2 regions of the Proteus sp. Marseille-Q3619 genome follow, and region 1 is predicted to be linked to the other one. Evidence: predicted binding sites of a transcription regulator. Region 1 holds the regulator's gene; the other holds the start of a gene.

The links. Region 1 encodes PhoB, which activates phosphate uptake and scavenging genes when phosphate is short. Its sites were predicted from a motif close to CTGTCATAAAACTGNCNNAT; they were not measured.
Region 2: pstS (phosphate ABC transporter substrate-binding protein PstS) is a predicted target of PhoB. The motif match lies at 4,413-4,432, and genes of this name have one in related genera.

The regions. Positions count from the first base shown of each region.
Region 1 is NZ_CBDIMP010000001.1:2,924,787-2,931,873, reverse strand. It holds gene phsC (thiosulfate reductase cytochrome B subunit) at 1-340, shown strand, start outside; gene ydhT (protein YdhT) at 366-1,334, shown strand; gene brnQ (branched-chain amino acid transport system II carrier protein) at 1,403-2,740, opposite strand; gene phoR (phosphate regulon sensor histidine kinase PhoR) at 3,219-4,517, opposite strand; gene phoB (phosphate regulon transcriptional regulator PhoB) at 4,541-5,230, opposite strand; gene sbcD (exonuclease subunit SbcD) at 5,452-6,681, shown strand; gene ACWPWK_RS13455 (AAA family ATPase) at 6,681-7,087, shown strand, end outside.
Region 2 is NZ_CBDIMP010000001.1:1,980,818-1,987,904, reverse strand. It holds gene phoU (phosphate signaling complex protein PhoU) at 1-509, opposite strand, end outside; gene pstB (phosphate ABC transporter ATP-binding protein PstB) at 524-1,300, opposite strand; gene pstA (phosphate ABC transporter permease PstA) at 1,330-2,232, opposite strand; gene pstC (phosphate ABC transporter permease PstC) at 2,234-3,193, opposite strand; gene pstS (phosphate ABC transporter substrate-binding protein PstS) at 3,270-4,310, opposite strand; gene envZ (two-component system sensor histidine kinase EnvZ) at 4,524-5,864, opposite strand; gene ompR (osmolarity response regulator transcription factor OmpR) at 5,861-6,583, opposite strand; gene greB (transcription elongation factor GreB) at 6,733-7,087, opposite strand, start outside.

The DNA.
Region 1 (7,087 bases):
CTTAATGCAAGTTCGTTTTTACCTCTACGGCATTATCAAAGGCGAAGATCACCCCTTCCCAGCAACACCGAATGTTAAATTTAATCCACTGCAACAAATGGCTTATTTAGGTGTGATGTATGCATTAGTTCCATTGCTTTTAATAACTGGTGTTTTACTGCAAAACCCAGCATTTATTCCTGCTGATGCTGTAATGTTTAAAGCATGGCTATTGATCGCACACCAAGTATTAGCCGTATGTAGTGTCTTTTTTATTCTTGGTCACCTGTATCTGTGTACGACAGGCAGAACCCCATTCCAAACATTTCGCAGTATGGTTGACGGTTACCATAGACACTAATTGATACATGGATTAAGGAGCTTATATGTCAGTCCCTTCAAAGGAAAATATCACATTAACAAAAGAAGACTTACGACAACTGCATGTTTCAACTTCGCTTTATCGTTGGTTTTTGCGTTATTTTCCTGATGGAGGCACTTACAGTGCTATCCATAGTGAGTTAATAAAACAGCGCCGTACACAGTGGATAGAGAGCTTTATTCAATATATTTATTTACGTCATTTTAGTGAAACATCCTTTGCCAAACAGGAACAAGAAGTCATGGAAAACATCTTGTTCCTGCTCGGCGATGAACAACAGCAAGGCGTGTCATTACAACGCCTGCCATATCACAATACTTTGCCAACATCTGAAAATATTCAATTTTCTACCGAATGGCATCAATTGATCTTAAAAAGTCAGCAATTAAGTACCGATCTTGCTTTGTGTGGGAGTAATAACATTGTGGCTTTTTCTGGCGATGAAAACAGCATTGCCAACACAGGTTATAGTAATCAATTGATGAATACGGGTTTTGCAGGAAAAGTATGTAATACGGGTAATCAATGTCGTATTGGCAGCTTAGGTGGACGCTCTCGCATTTGTAATAGTGGCAATGATGTCAAAATTTATGCCTCTGGTAATGGTGTTCATATCGCAAACAGCGGCATGCGTAATTTTATTACTGCCTCGCAAGATCGAGCAAAAGTCACTAACACAGGTGATTTAGCACAAATCAACGTAATCGGACAAAACTCTGTCGCGATTAATACTGGTGATAATTGTAAAGTCACGGTATCTGGCGACGACAGTATTTGTATCTCAACAGGTAATCTACATCAATTCTGCTTAGGAAAAGGCGGCAGTGCAGTTATTGCTTATCATGATGGCAATCGTACTCGCTTTAAAATCTTCTATGAAGGTGAAGATGATATTGTTGCTGGAGTTCATTATTACTTAGATGAAAACCAACAGCCCGTGGCAGAAAAACAGTATTCTACAGATCAAAATTAATGAGTTATTCCAACAAAAAGGGAAACTTTCGTTTCCCTTTTCACGTTTAAATCAATGTGCTTTATCGCTTATTTAGTCACTTTCGTCTGGAGTGCTTTTTTACTCTGAGAGCCTGCAACTTTATCGTAAATACCACACACAACAATCGTCACCAATACAGGAATGAGCCATGCTAATCCCTGCTCACTTAATGGCAATTTAGTTGCCCAGTCTGGTAATAAATGTTTCAGATAATCAGAGGCTTTTATTGCATCAAAAATACCGAAAAATAAGCTAACAGCCATCGCTGGCGCGATAATACGGCTTGGATTATTCCACAGACGTAAAGTGAAACTCATCAAAATAATCACAATACAAGGTGGATAAATCATAATCAGCACAGGAATCGAAAACTCAATAAGTTTGCTTAATCCTAAGTTTGAAACAACCGCTGAGAATATCGCTAAAATCAACACTAATGTACGGTAAGAGATGGGCAAATAACGGCTAAAAAATTCAGCACATGCACAAGTTAAACCAACTGCCGTCACCATACAGGCTAAGAAAATCAGTAGAGCAAGGAAGAAGCTACCGAAGTCACCAAAAGTGTACTGAACATAGGCGTGTAAAATATCAGCACCATCTTGCGCCTCTGGAATAATGCTCCCACTGCTAGAACCTAATTTAAACAAGCTTAAGTAAATAGCTGTTAATAATACGCCCGCAATAATACCCGCCCACATAGTGTAACGTGTTAATAATGAAGAGTTATCTATTCCACGAGAGCGGGCAGCATTAACAATCACGATACCAAAAACCATCGCCCCCAAGGTATCCATGGTGAGATAACCATTGATAAAACCTTGAGTGAAAGCCATTTCACGATAAGCATCTGTGGCAGGGATCGCGCCACCAGCAGGCCAAAACACCGCAGCCACACCTAATACTGCTAATGCCAGAATTTTAATAGGCGCAAGAATATGACCAACACTATCTAATAATTTACCGGGATAAAGTGAAATACCAATCACAATTAAGAAATAGGCAATGCTATAAATCAGCAATGACATTTCTGTATCACCCACCAAAGGGGCAATACCCACTTTAAAAGAGACCGTTGCAGTACGAGGAGTTGCGAAAAGAGGCCCAACAGCAAGATAGGCAACAATAGCTAATAATAATCCCATTGATTTACCAATCGGTGTGCTTAATGCCTCTATACCACCACCGACTTTTGCTAATGCGACTACTGTTAAAACAGGTAAACCTACCCCTGTGATCAAAAAGCCAATTGCTGCTGTCCAAACAAATTCGCCTGATTGTAACCCCACCATTGGAGGAAAAATAATGTTGCCAGCGCCAACAAATAGGGCGAATGTCATAAACCCTAATGCCAGAATATCTCTGGAAGTTAATCTATGTGCCATAAGTTTTGTTAATATATAGTTACAATAATGGTTAAATTGCGCCAATATAGCGCAACATAAAATCAACAATATCTATTTAGGCTCATACCATCATTATTCAGGATAATATCCATATATAATCATTTCATGTAGAGCAATTAAGTGCTAAATAGAAAAAATTGCCGATAACTGGTCACAAGTAAAACTTTTATAATGAAAAAAGGCAATAGCCAATCTAAAAACCAGAAGAATCATCTAAACTATTTTTCAGGTCTAGTTATAACTGTCATATATCATCGAATATACATGATATGATTTGTGCATTTTATCACCAATAATATTGAATATTAGCGTCATTTAAAGTTACCATTAATTAATAATATTAAAATTTAACACTACGATATTAGTTTTTATTGATATTAAAAAGATTAAAAAAGGACAAAAAAGCCTTTATCACTGATTGAATAGAAGTGATAAAGGCTTTAAAAAAGACATTCTGCTAGTGTGTTTTTTTAGCAGTAAGCAATGTTTGAGGAAGGATAAAAGAGAATGTACTCCCAACACCTACTTTACTTTCAATATTCAATTGAGAGTGATGATGAAGCAACGATTTTTTCACAATCGCCAAACCTAAACCAGTACCGCCAGAATGACGAGAGCGAGCTTTATCTACGCGATAAAAACGCTCTGTTAAACGTGTTAAGTGTTCAGCGCTGATCCCCGCCCCATTATCTGAAACACTAAATAACATACCTTGGGGTATTTTCTTCCAACTCACTTTGATTGTTGTACCCTCTTCAGTGTGATTAATGGCGTTATACACTAAATTAGAAACAGCACTACGCAGTTGCTCTTCATTACCACGAACAGCCCACTCTTCATCAACATCAAAAACAATCTGATGTTGACCTTGGCTTAGTGAGTTCGCTTCTTGTTGTAATAAAGCCAAAATGGCAGGAATATCAACAATTTTGTTTAAATCAATATGAGGAGCAGATTCGATACGAGAAAGCTGTAAGAGTTGCTGAACAAGCGTATCCATACGTTTAGCCTGCTCTTGCATCGTAACTATCGCCTTATGCTCTGCGGGTTTTGCTACACTATTTTCTTCCATCATCTCAAGATAACCTTGAATAACGGTTAGTGGTGTTCTTAGCTCATGACTGACATTAGCAAAAAAATCACGTCGTGAGTTTTCTAGTTTATTTTTTTCTGTTACATCGCGCGCCACCATTAAGCGCTGATCTTCGCTATATGGCATCACACGAAACTCAACAATAGAGCCATTATTTAGTGAAATAGTTAAGGGGCGACTAAAATCACCTGCGGTAAAATAGTGCAAAAAATCAGGATAACGTAATAAGTTAAAAATATTTTGCCCATTATCATCAGGCCAGCGAAAGCCTAATAGATGTTGAGCTAGACTATTACACCAAAAAATATTCCCTTCATTTGTCATCATCACAACAGCATCGGGTAAACTTTCAGCCCCGCTTCTAAAACGTTTAATTAAGTCGCCTAATTCTCTGCGTCGTTTACGATTACGTTGTTGGGTCTGTCGAATACCATAAAAAATAGGCTCCCATCCCCCTCTCCCTTCCGGAGGTAATACAGAGCGATCTAACCATAACCATTTAGATAATTTCAGCAAATTATAGGCATGCCACACAAGGGCACTGAGAAGCGATGCCACCAGCAACCAAGGAAGATGCCCAATAAAAAGCGATAATATAAAGGCAGGCAAGCAAAATAGACATAGCCCCCAAACGAGGGCTTTCCACGATAGTCGTTCTAACACCTGACGATTACTCCCATATTGACTTAGAAACGGGCAGAAAAACGATATCCCGTTCCACGTACTGTCTGTATCATTCTGTCATGGCCATCTTCTTCAATAGCCTTACGTAAACGACGAATATGCACATCAACAGTACGGTCTTCGACATAAACATTGGTTCCCCAAACGTAGTTTAGCAGTTGTTCTCTGCTATATACGCGTTCAGGATGTGTCATAAAAAAGTGTAGGAGTTTAAATTCGGTAGGGCCCATATCAATCGGCTTATCTTGACTTGTGACGCGGTGAGAAACAGGATCAAGACCGAGTCCATTGAATTCAATAACATCTTCCGCTGACATCGGTGATAAACGCCGTAAAATCGCCTTCACTCGGGCAACAAGCTCTTTAGGTGAAAACGGTTTGATAACATAATCATCAGCACCCGTCTCTAGGCCTTGGACTTTATCTTCTTCTTCCCCTTTTGCCGTTAGCATAATAATGGGAATATCACGGGTATTACTTTCCCGCTTCATCTGTTTTATTACCTGCAAGCCTGATCCACCAGGGATCATCCAATCTAATAAAACCAGATCAGGGTAAGGATCGATAAGAAAACTCAATGCAGAATCATAGTCTTCTGCTTCAATAGGTTGAAAACCATTTTGTTCCAAAACAAAACAGATCATCTCTCGAATTGCGGTTTCATCTTCAACAACAAGAATACGCCTTGCCATACTCTATCCTGTGTAATGTATATAGAGGGTCAAAATGATTATGATGCACTTTTATGACAGATTTATGACTAGCCTTAACATTACTGAAATAGATCCCTGTTGTTAAGGTAAATAAATCATTTTTTGGTGAAATATCACTCAAAAAAGGGAGTTATTGTTGAGTTTTCACTAAAAAAGCAAGGTGCGCTATACTCTTCACCAGATAAAAAAGAGGGATAGCAATGCGGATTATTCACACATCAGACTGGCATTTAGGGCAATATTTTTTTACTAAGACTCGAGCTAAAGAACACCAACAGTTTCTTGATTGGTTATTAGCACAAATTAAACATTACCAAGTTGATGCTCTGATTGTTGCGGGTGATATTTTTGATACTGGCTCCCCTCCAAGCTACGCCCGAGAGCTTTATAACCGTTTTGTTGTTGCTATTAGAGATACACAATGTCAGCTCGTTATTCTAGGTGGTAATCACGATTCGGTGGCAACACTAAATGAATCAAAATCACTGTTGGCATGTTTAAATACGACCGTTATTGCCAATGTTCATGCTGAAACACCACAAGCTCCGTTAATTCTTCCTAAAAAAGATAACACTCCAGGAGCATTACTTTGTGCAATCCCTTATCTACGCCCTAGAGACATGATCAGCAGTAAAAGTGGGCAATCAGGTGCTGAAAAACAAACAGCCTTAAAAGAAGCGATTGCTGAATATTATCAAGCTCAATATCAAGCAGCTCTCGAATTACGTCAGCAATTAAATGTCGATATTCCCATTATTGCAACGGGTCATCTCACCACGATTGGAGCGAGTGTGACAGATTCCGTCCGTGAAATTTATATCGGCACCTTAGAAGCCTTTTCAGCAACCCTATTTCCTGAATTTGACTATATTGCCCTTGGTCATATTCATCGCCCTCAAGTGGTGAATAAATCAGGTCATATTCGTTATAGCGGCTCTCCTATTCCGTTAAGTTTTGATGAATGTGGACAACAGAAAAGTATCTGCCTTATCGATTTTGAGCAAGAAAAATTAACTAACCTCACACTATTACCTATTCCTGAATTTCAGTTACTACGCACTATCAGTGGTTCATTAAAAGAAATAGCGATACAACTTGAGGATTTAAAAAAACAATACGGTGAAATAGATACCACTATTTGGTTGGATATCGAAGTTTCAACACAAGATTATCTCAGTGATATACAAACCCGTATTCAAGAGCTAACTAACGATCCGCTTTTTGATGTGATCTTATTAAGAAGAGCGAGAAAACAACGCCAAGCGTTCACTCAAAATGAGAACGAAACACTGACCGAATTAACCGTTTATGATGTTTTTGAAAGACGTTTAGAACAGCATGAGTTTGATTCAGAAGAAACTAAAACTCGTTTAACAACATTATTTAAACAAGCAGTTGAAATGGCAGAGAAAGAGGATAACGAAGCATAATGAAAATCTTAAGTCTGCGATTTAAAAATATTAACTCCTTAAAAGGCGAGTGGAAGATTAACTTTAACCAAGAGCCTTTTATCAGCAATGGATTATTTGCCATTACAGGCCCCACGGGGGCAGGAAAAACCACTCTGTTAGATGCGATTAGTTTGGCGCTTTATCATAGAACACCACGATTAGATAAAGTCACACAATCTCAAAATGAATTAATGACTCGTCATACCGCAGAGTGTTTGACCGAAGTCGAATTTGAAGTCAAAGGTGTGGCTTATCGAGCATTTTGGGAACAACGCCGAGCTAATTATAAAGAAGATGGCAATCTTCAAGCGCCACAGGCTGAACTTGTTAAAATAAATACAACAGGAGGCGAAGACAAAATATTAGCAAGCAAAATAAGCCAAGT
Region 2 (7,087 bases), 940 kb from region 1:
CCTTCATACTCATTATCAATTTTTTCATCTTCACGATAGATACGCACTGCTTCATCGACATCCATACGGGCAAAAGCATCAAGAACATCGTGCAGCATTTGTATGGCGTGTTGACCTAACGATTCTAAGCTCACAAGCAGAGGTTGATGCTGGTGTGAAAATTTTTCAAGCGCAGTTTTACAGATTTTTTCAGCAACATCACCAATACGTTCTAATTCAGCGATCGTTTTTGATATTGCCATAATTAAACGTAGGTCACTCGCTGTTGGCTGACGCTTAGCAATAATTCGCATACACGCATCATCAATGGCGACTTCCATCATATTAACGTTATGGTCACCTTGGATCACTTCATTTGCCAAGGCTTGGTCTTGGTTATGCATTGCCATAATGGCTTTTTTCAATTGCTCTTCGACAAGCCCCCCCATAACCATAAGCTCAGTGCGGATATGCTCTAACTCAGCATTAAATTGACCAGAAATATGCTTATTGTGATTTAAATTATCCATTAATTGCCTCGTTATCAGCCATAACGCCCAGTGATGTAATCTTCAGTTTGTTTTTTCGCAGGACGCGTAAATAACGTATCCGTATCGCTAAACTCGATTAATTCGCCTAAATACATAAATGCAGTGTAATCAGAACAACGTGCGGCTTGTTGCATATTATGTGTCACGATAACCACGGTATATTCTGATTTGAGTTCACTAATCAGCTCCTCAATACGACCAGTAGAGATAGGGTCGAGAGCAGAACAAGGTTCATCCAGTAATAAAACTTCAGGACGGATTGCGATACCACGAGCGATGCATAAACGCTGTTGCTGACCACCAGAGAGACTATATCCACTCTGGTGTAATTTATCTTTGGTTTCGTTCCATAATGCGGCTTTGGTCAATGCCCATTGAACGCGCTCATCCATATCAGCACGAGAGAGCTTTTCAAATAAGCGGACACCAAAGGCAATATTGTCATAAATCGACATCGGGAATGGTGTTGGTTTTTGGAATACCATCCCAACTTTGGCGCGTAATAGTGCGATATCTTGCTTATCTGTCAGGATATTGTTGCCATCTAACAGAATTTCACCTTCAGCACGTTGTTCACCATAAAGCTCATACATTTTATTAAAAGTACGCAGTAAGGTCGATTTACCACAGCCAGAAGGGCCGATAAATGCCGTCACCTTATTTTTGGCAATATCTAAAGAGATATTTTTCAGCGCATGGAATTTACCGTAGTAGAAGTTCAAATCACGAACTTGAATTTTATTTCCTGCGTTATCATTAGCCATAATCATTCAACGTCTCTCTTGCTTAACTTTCTGCGTTAACCGTGCTTGCGTTTAGCAAACAGCACGCGCGCAATAATATTGATAAATAGAACACAGAGGGTGATAAGTAATACGCCAGCCCAAGCAAGCTCTTGCCATTGTGCGAAAGGACTCATGGCGAACTTAAAGATAGTCACAGGTAAGTTAGCTATCGGTTCGTTTAAGTCTGTGCTCCAGAATTGATTTGATAGTGAAGTAAATAACAGTGGTGCAGTTTCACCTGCAATACGTGCAATCGCTAATAACACACCTGTGATAATGCCTGATACCGAGGCTTTTAAGGTGATTTTAGAGATCATCTTCCACTTTGGTGTGCCTAATGCGTAAGCGGCTTCACGCAAGCTATCTGGCACTAACTTCAACATATTTTCAGTGGTACGAATAACAATAGGAATTTGCAGTAACGCTAATGCGATAATTCCAGCCCATCCTGAAAAGTGCTGCATCTGTGCAACAACAATGGTGTAGACAAAGAGCCCAACAACGATTGATGGTGCTGACAGCAAAATATCGTTAATAAAACGGGTAGTTTCAGCAAGCCATGAACGACGACCATATTCAGCAAGATAAATCCCTGCCAGAATACCTAACGGTGTTCCAATAACTGTCGCCCATAAAATTAGTAATCCACTACCGACAATGGCGTTCGCCAATCCACCACCATCAGTATTTGGCGGAGGCGTCATTTCAGTAAAAAGGGCTAACGACATGCCATCAAAGCCTTTTGTGAACGTAGAGAATAAAATCCACGTTAACCAAAAAAGACCAAATGCCATGGTAGAGACTGATAAAAACAGCGCGATACGGTTTTTTTGACGGCGCCAAAGTTGGCGTTTATGGCGTACACGCAATTCACTTTCTGTTTGAACTTGTAATGAAGAAGAGGATGTTTTGGACATATTAACGCGCTCCTTCATTCTTAGATAAACGTAATGTCATAAACTTAGAAATCGCAAGGACGATAAAGGTGATGACAAACAAGATAAGCCCTAATTCCATCAATGCCGCAGTATGTAACCCCGTTTCGGCTTCCGCAAATTCGTTGGCTAATGCAGAGGTAATACTGTTACCTGGCATAAACAGTGAGGCTGAATCTAATTGGTAGGTATTACCGATGATAAAGGTTACCGCCATGGTTTCACCTAAGGCGCGACCTAATCCCAACATGACACCACCAATCACCCCATTACGGGTATAAGGCAGAACGATATTCCAAATCACTTCCCATGTTGTACAACCAATGCCGTAGGCAGACTCTTTCATCATAACGGGAGTCTGTTCAAACACATCACGCATCACAGAAGCAATATAAGGAATGATCATGATAGCGAGGATAACACCCGCAGCTAAGATACCAATACCAAAAGCAGGGCCAGAGAAAAGCTCGCCAACGATAGGAATGGAGGACATCACATTACCTACAGGCTCTTGGAAATAGGTTGCAAAGAGTGGTGCGAAGACAAACAGCCCCCACATACCATAAACAATACTAGGAATAGCGGCGAGTAACTCGATAGCAATACCTAATGGGCGTTTTAACCAGTTAGGCGCTAATTCGGTTAAGAAAAGGGCGATACCAAAACTGACAGGCACCGCAATAACCAATGCGATTATCGAGGTCACAATGGTACCGTAAATAGGCACTAATGCACCAAATTCCTGTGCAGGAGGATCCCACTCTTTCGACCATAAGAATGAAAGGCCGAATTGTTGAATACTTGGCCATGAGGCGAAAATCAGTGAAACAATGATACCTGTCAAAAGCAAAAGCGTAATCAACGCAGCTAGGCGAACTAGTGCGCTGAAAATAACGTCCCCTCGTTTACTAGGGGCCTTTATTACCGTTGTGTGCTCGGCCATAAAGCCTCTTTTAATTTATTACCCCCTGTTTGTCAGGGGGTGAACGTTAACTTATCTCTTAATGGTTGCCGTTTTATTAGTAAATCGGTTTACCATTACTGTCTTTGATACTTGTTTTCCATGCTGCACGAATTTGCTCTACAACTTCGGTTGGCAATACTGCGTAATCTAGGTTTTTCGCTTCCTGATTACCTTTGTCGTAAGCCCAGTTGAAGAAATTCAGTACTTCTTTACCTTTTACGGCATCTTTTTGTGTTTGATGCACTAAGATAAAGGTGGTTGAAGTAATCGGCCATGCGTTTTCACCTTTCTGGTTAGTCAGGTCTTGTGCAAAGCTTTTGCTCCAATCAATTTTTCTTGCTGCGGCACTAAAACTGTCAGCTGTTGGTGCGATTGCCTCGCCATCAGCTGTGACTAATTTAGTATAAGCAAGATTGTTTTGTTTCGCGTAAGCATATTCAACATAACCAATTGAACCTGGTACACGTTGAACGAATGCCGCGATACCATCATTCCCTTTTCCACCTAAGCCTGTCGGCCATTTTACGGTAGAGCCTGCGCCTACTTCATCTTTCCATGCACTATTTACTTTTGATAAGTAGCTAGTGAAAACGAATGATGTACCTGAACCATCAGCACGGCGAATAACCGCGATATTTTGGTCTGGTAATTTTACGCCTGGATTGAGTTTTGTAATGGCAGGGTCATTCCATTTCTGGATCTTGCCTAGATAGATATTACCAATAGTGTCGCCATCTAAGGTCAGTTCACCTGATTTGATACCAGGAATATTTACTGCCATAACAACGCCACCAATCACGGTAGGGAATTGGAATAAACCGTCAGCTTGTAATTTGTCGTCTGCTAATGGCGCATCAGAAGCACCAAAATCAACAGTATTTGCAATGATTTGTTTAACACCACCAGAAGAGCCAATGCCTTGGTAGTTAATTTTGTTACCCGTTTCTTTCTGATAGGAATCTGCCCATTTAGCATAAACTGGGGCAGGGAACGTTGCGCCAGCACCAGTCAGTGAGGTCGTTGCCTGTGCAGAAAGAGCGGTCATTGAAAACGCAGCGGCAATGACACTAGTCAGGGTGGTACGCATCAGTTTCATAATCCCTCCTGTGGGATAGGTAGAATAATTTTCGACATCTATCAACTTCGGTTACGGTACGCACAGACAATAGGTCAGTTTGATGACAATTAAATGTCTTAATTGTGACAGTTTTATGACAAAGTGAAAAAATGATGAAATATTTATAGGAGGAGAGAAATTAGAATGGAAATGGTGTAATAAAATGCACTTCAATATTTGAAATAGAGTGGGCTAATCATTCTCGTCTTCACGTTCTTTTAATGGGAAGTTAGCTCGAATTAATAATCCGCCTTTAACGCTATCATCAAGTTCAACATAGCCGCCGTGGGCATCCATGATACGGCGAATAATGGATAATCCTAAACCCGCACCTGTTGAGCTTCGAGCTTGTTCGCCCTGAACAAAAGGTTGGAAAAGACGTTGTCTATCTTCTTGTGGAATACCAGGGCCATCATCTTCTACTTGAAACCATGCATATTCTTCATTTTTCCCACTTGAAACGCAGACCCAACCATTACCATAGCGATTGGCATTGACAATCATATTGGCAAGGGCGCGTTTTACTGCAATAGGGTTGGCGGTGATATTAATGGGTTCAGAATGAAGATGTTCTTCACTGATTTTTCCTAAATTAGATTCAGCTGAAATGACTTCTTGTAATAGATTATTCATATCACACAGTTCTAAAGACATCTCTTCACCTGTGCGCATATAGTCTAAGAATTGCCCAATAATGGCATCACAATCTTCGATATCTTTATTGATAGAGTCTGCGAGGTAACTATCTTCGGGACTCATCATTTCAGTTGCTAGACGAATTCGAGTCAGTGGTGTACGTAAGTCATGGCTAACACCTGCCATAACAAGCGTTCTATCATTATCCAGCGAGCGAATACCTGATGACATCTGGTTAAAGGCACGAATAATTGAGCGCATTTCAGAAGAGCCAGATTCAGGAATAGGAGGAGGAATAACGCCTTTTCCGATACGGCGCGCAGCGTACTCTACTTCATTAAGTGGGCGGTTTTGAAAACGATTATAAAGCCAGAAAAAAGCGACAACGATAATAATGAAAATAATCGCTTGTCGGTAAACAGGCAGTAAGAAGTTTTGCCCTAATTCAGTGAGTGGAACACGGATCCAAAGTGAGGGGGACATATGCGTATTAACCCATAAAACAGGGTATTCTAGCGTGTTTTCAACCCAGATCTCTGTTTTCCCTCCCAGATATTCAAACATCTGTTCACTTAATTCATCATCGATTTTGGCCCAATAGAGTCCTTCCTCAAGCGCGGCTTCTTTATCAAAGAAAGAGATACCGAGTTCGGTATAGATTTTATTGCGTAAAGCAGGGGAAATTTTTAGCGGAGTGCCGTCTACTAGGATCAGTTCTTCAGGCATTAAAGTGCGTATTTCATACGCTAAAACTTTATTAAATTGCTGAAGGCTTGGCCCAACAATAAGGTGTTGCACAACGATATAACTGGCTATCAAGCTAAAAAAAAGTAGCGAGATAACCAGAAATAACGAGCGTGTCAGTTTATTGTGGGGTGAAAGCCTCAGCCTTCTCATTGAACGCTGGTTCCATCAGGAACGAATACGTAGCCGAGTCCCCAAACTGTTTGAATATAGCGAGGATGCGTTGGGTCTTCTTCAATCATGCGACGTAAACGTGAAATTTGGACATCGATTGAACGCTCCATCGCACTGTATTCACGACCACGAGCAAGGCTCATTAATTTATCACGAGAAAGTGGTTCACGAGGGTGAGATACCAGTACTTTCAATACGGCGAATTCACCACTTGTTAGAGGCATATGCTCTTCTTCGTGGAACATTTCACGCGTACCAAGGTTTAGCTTGAACTTACCAAAAGAGATAATGGCGTTATCTTGTGAAGGTGCGCCAGGCAATTCATTTGCTTGACGACGAAGAACTGCGCGAATACGTGCTAGTAGTTCTCTTGGATTAAAGGGTTTTGAGATGTAATCATCAGCCCCGATTTCAAGTCCAACAATTCTATCAACCTCTTCCCCTTTCGCAGTAACCATAATAATAGGGATAGGGTTGTTTTGGCTTCTTAAGCGGCGGCAAATAGATAGGCCATCTTCACCAGGAAGCATTAAATCGAGCACAATAAGATGAATAGATTCGCGAGTGAGCAGACGATCCATCTGATCGGCGTTTGCAGCAGTACGGATTTGAAAACCCTGCTCTGTCAAATAGCGCTCTAAGAGTGAACGCAGACGTAAATCATCATCCACGATTAGCACTTTATAACTTTCTTGCATTTTTTAAGCTCCCGAAGTGCAAATGCTTTTATTAGCGAATTCTATCATTGATAAGAATATTAAACCAAAACCAAAGAATAAATGTTAATAATTTATAGATAAAACTTGTTCATTAGCCCTAGTAAAGGGGATAAAACTATTTATTTGTCTTATTCTGAATGATATTTGATAGATAATACGCAGTAATTAACTTCACCACCTGGTGTCTGCACGCTAATTTCATCATCAACTTGCTTACCAATAAGCGCTCTGGCAACAGGGGAATCAATAGAAATCCACTGTTTTGCTGGATCAAATTCATCGGGACCCACAAGCCTAAAGGTTTTGACATTTTCGTCATTATCTTCAAGCGTGACCCAAGCACCGAAATAGACTTTTCCTTCTTGGCGAGGATCTGGGTCAACGATTTTTAGTTCATCAAGACGCTTTGATAAAAAACGAACACGCCTATCAATTTCACGTAATCGCTTCTTTCCATAAATATATTCAGCATTTTCTGAACGG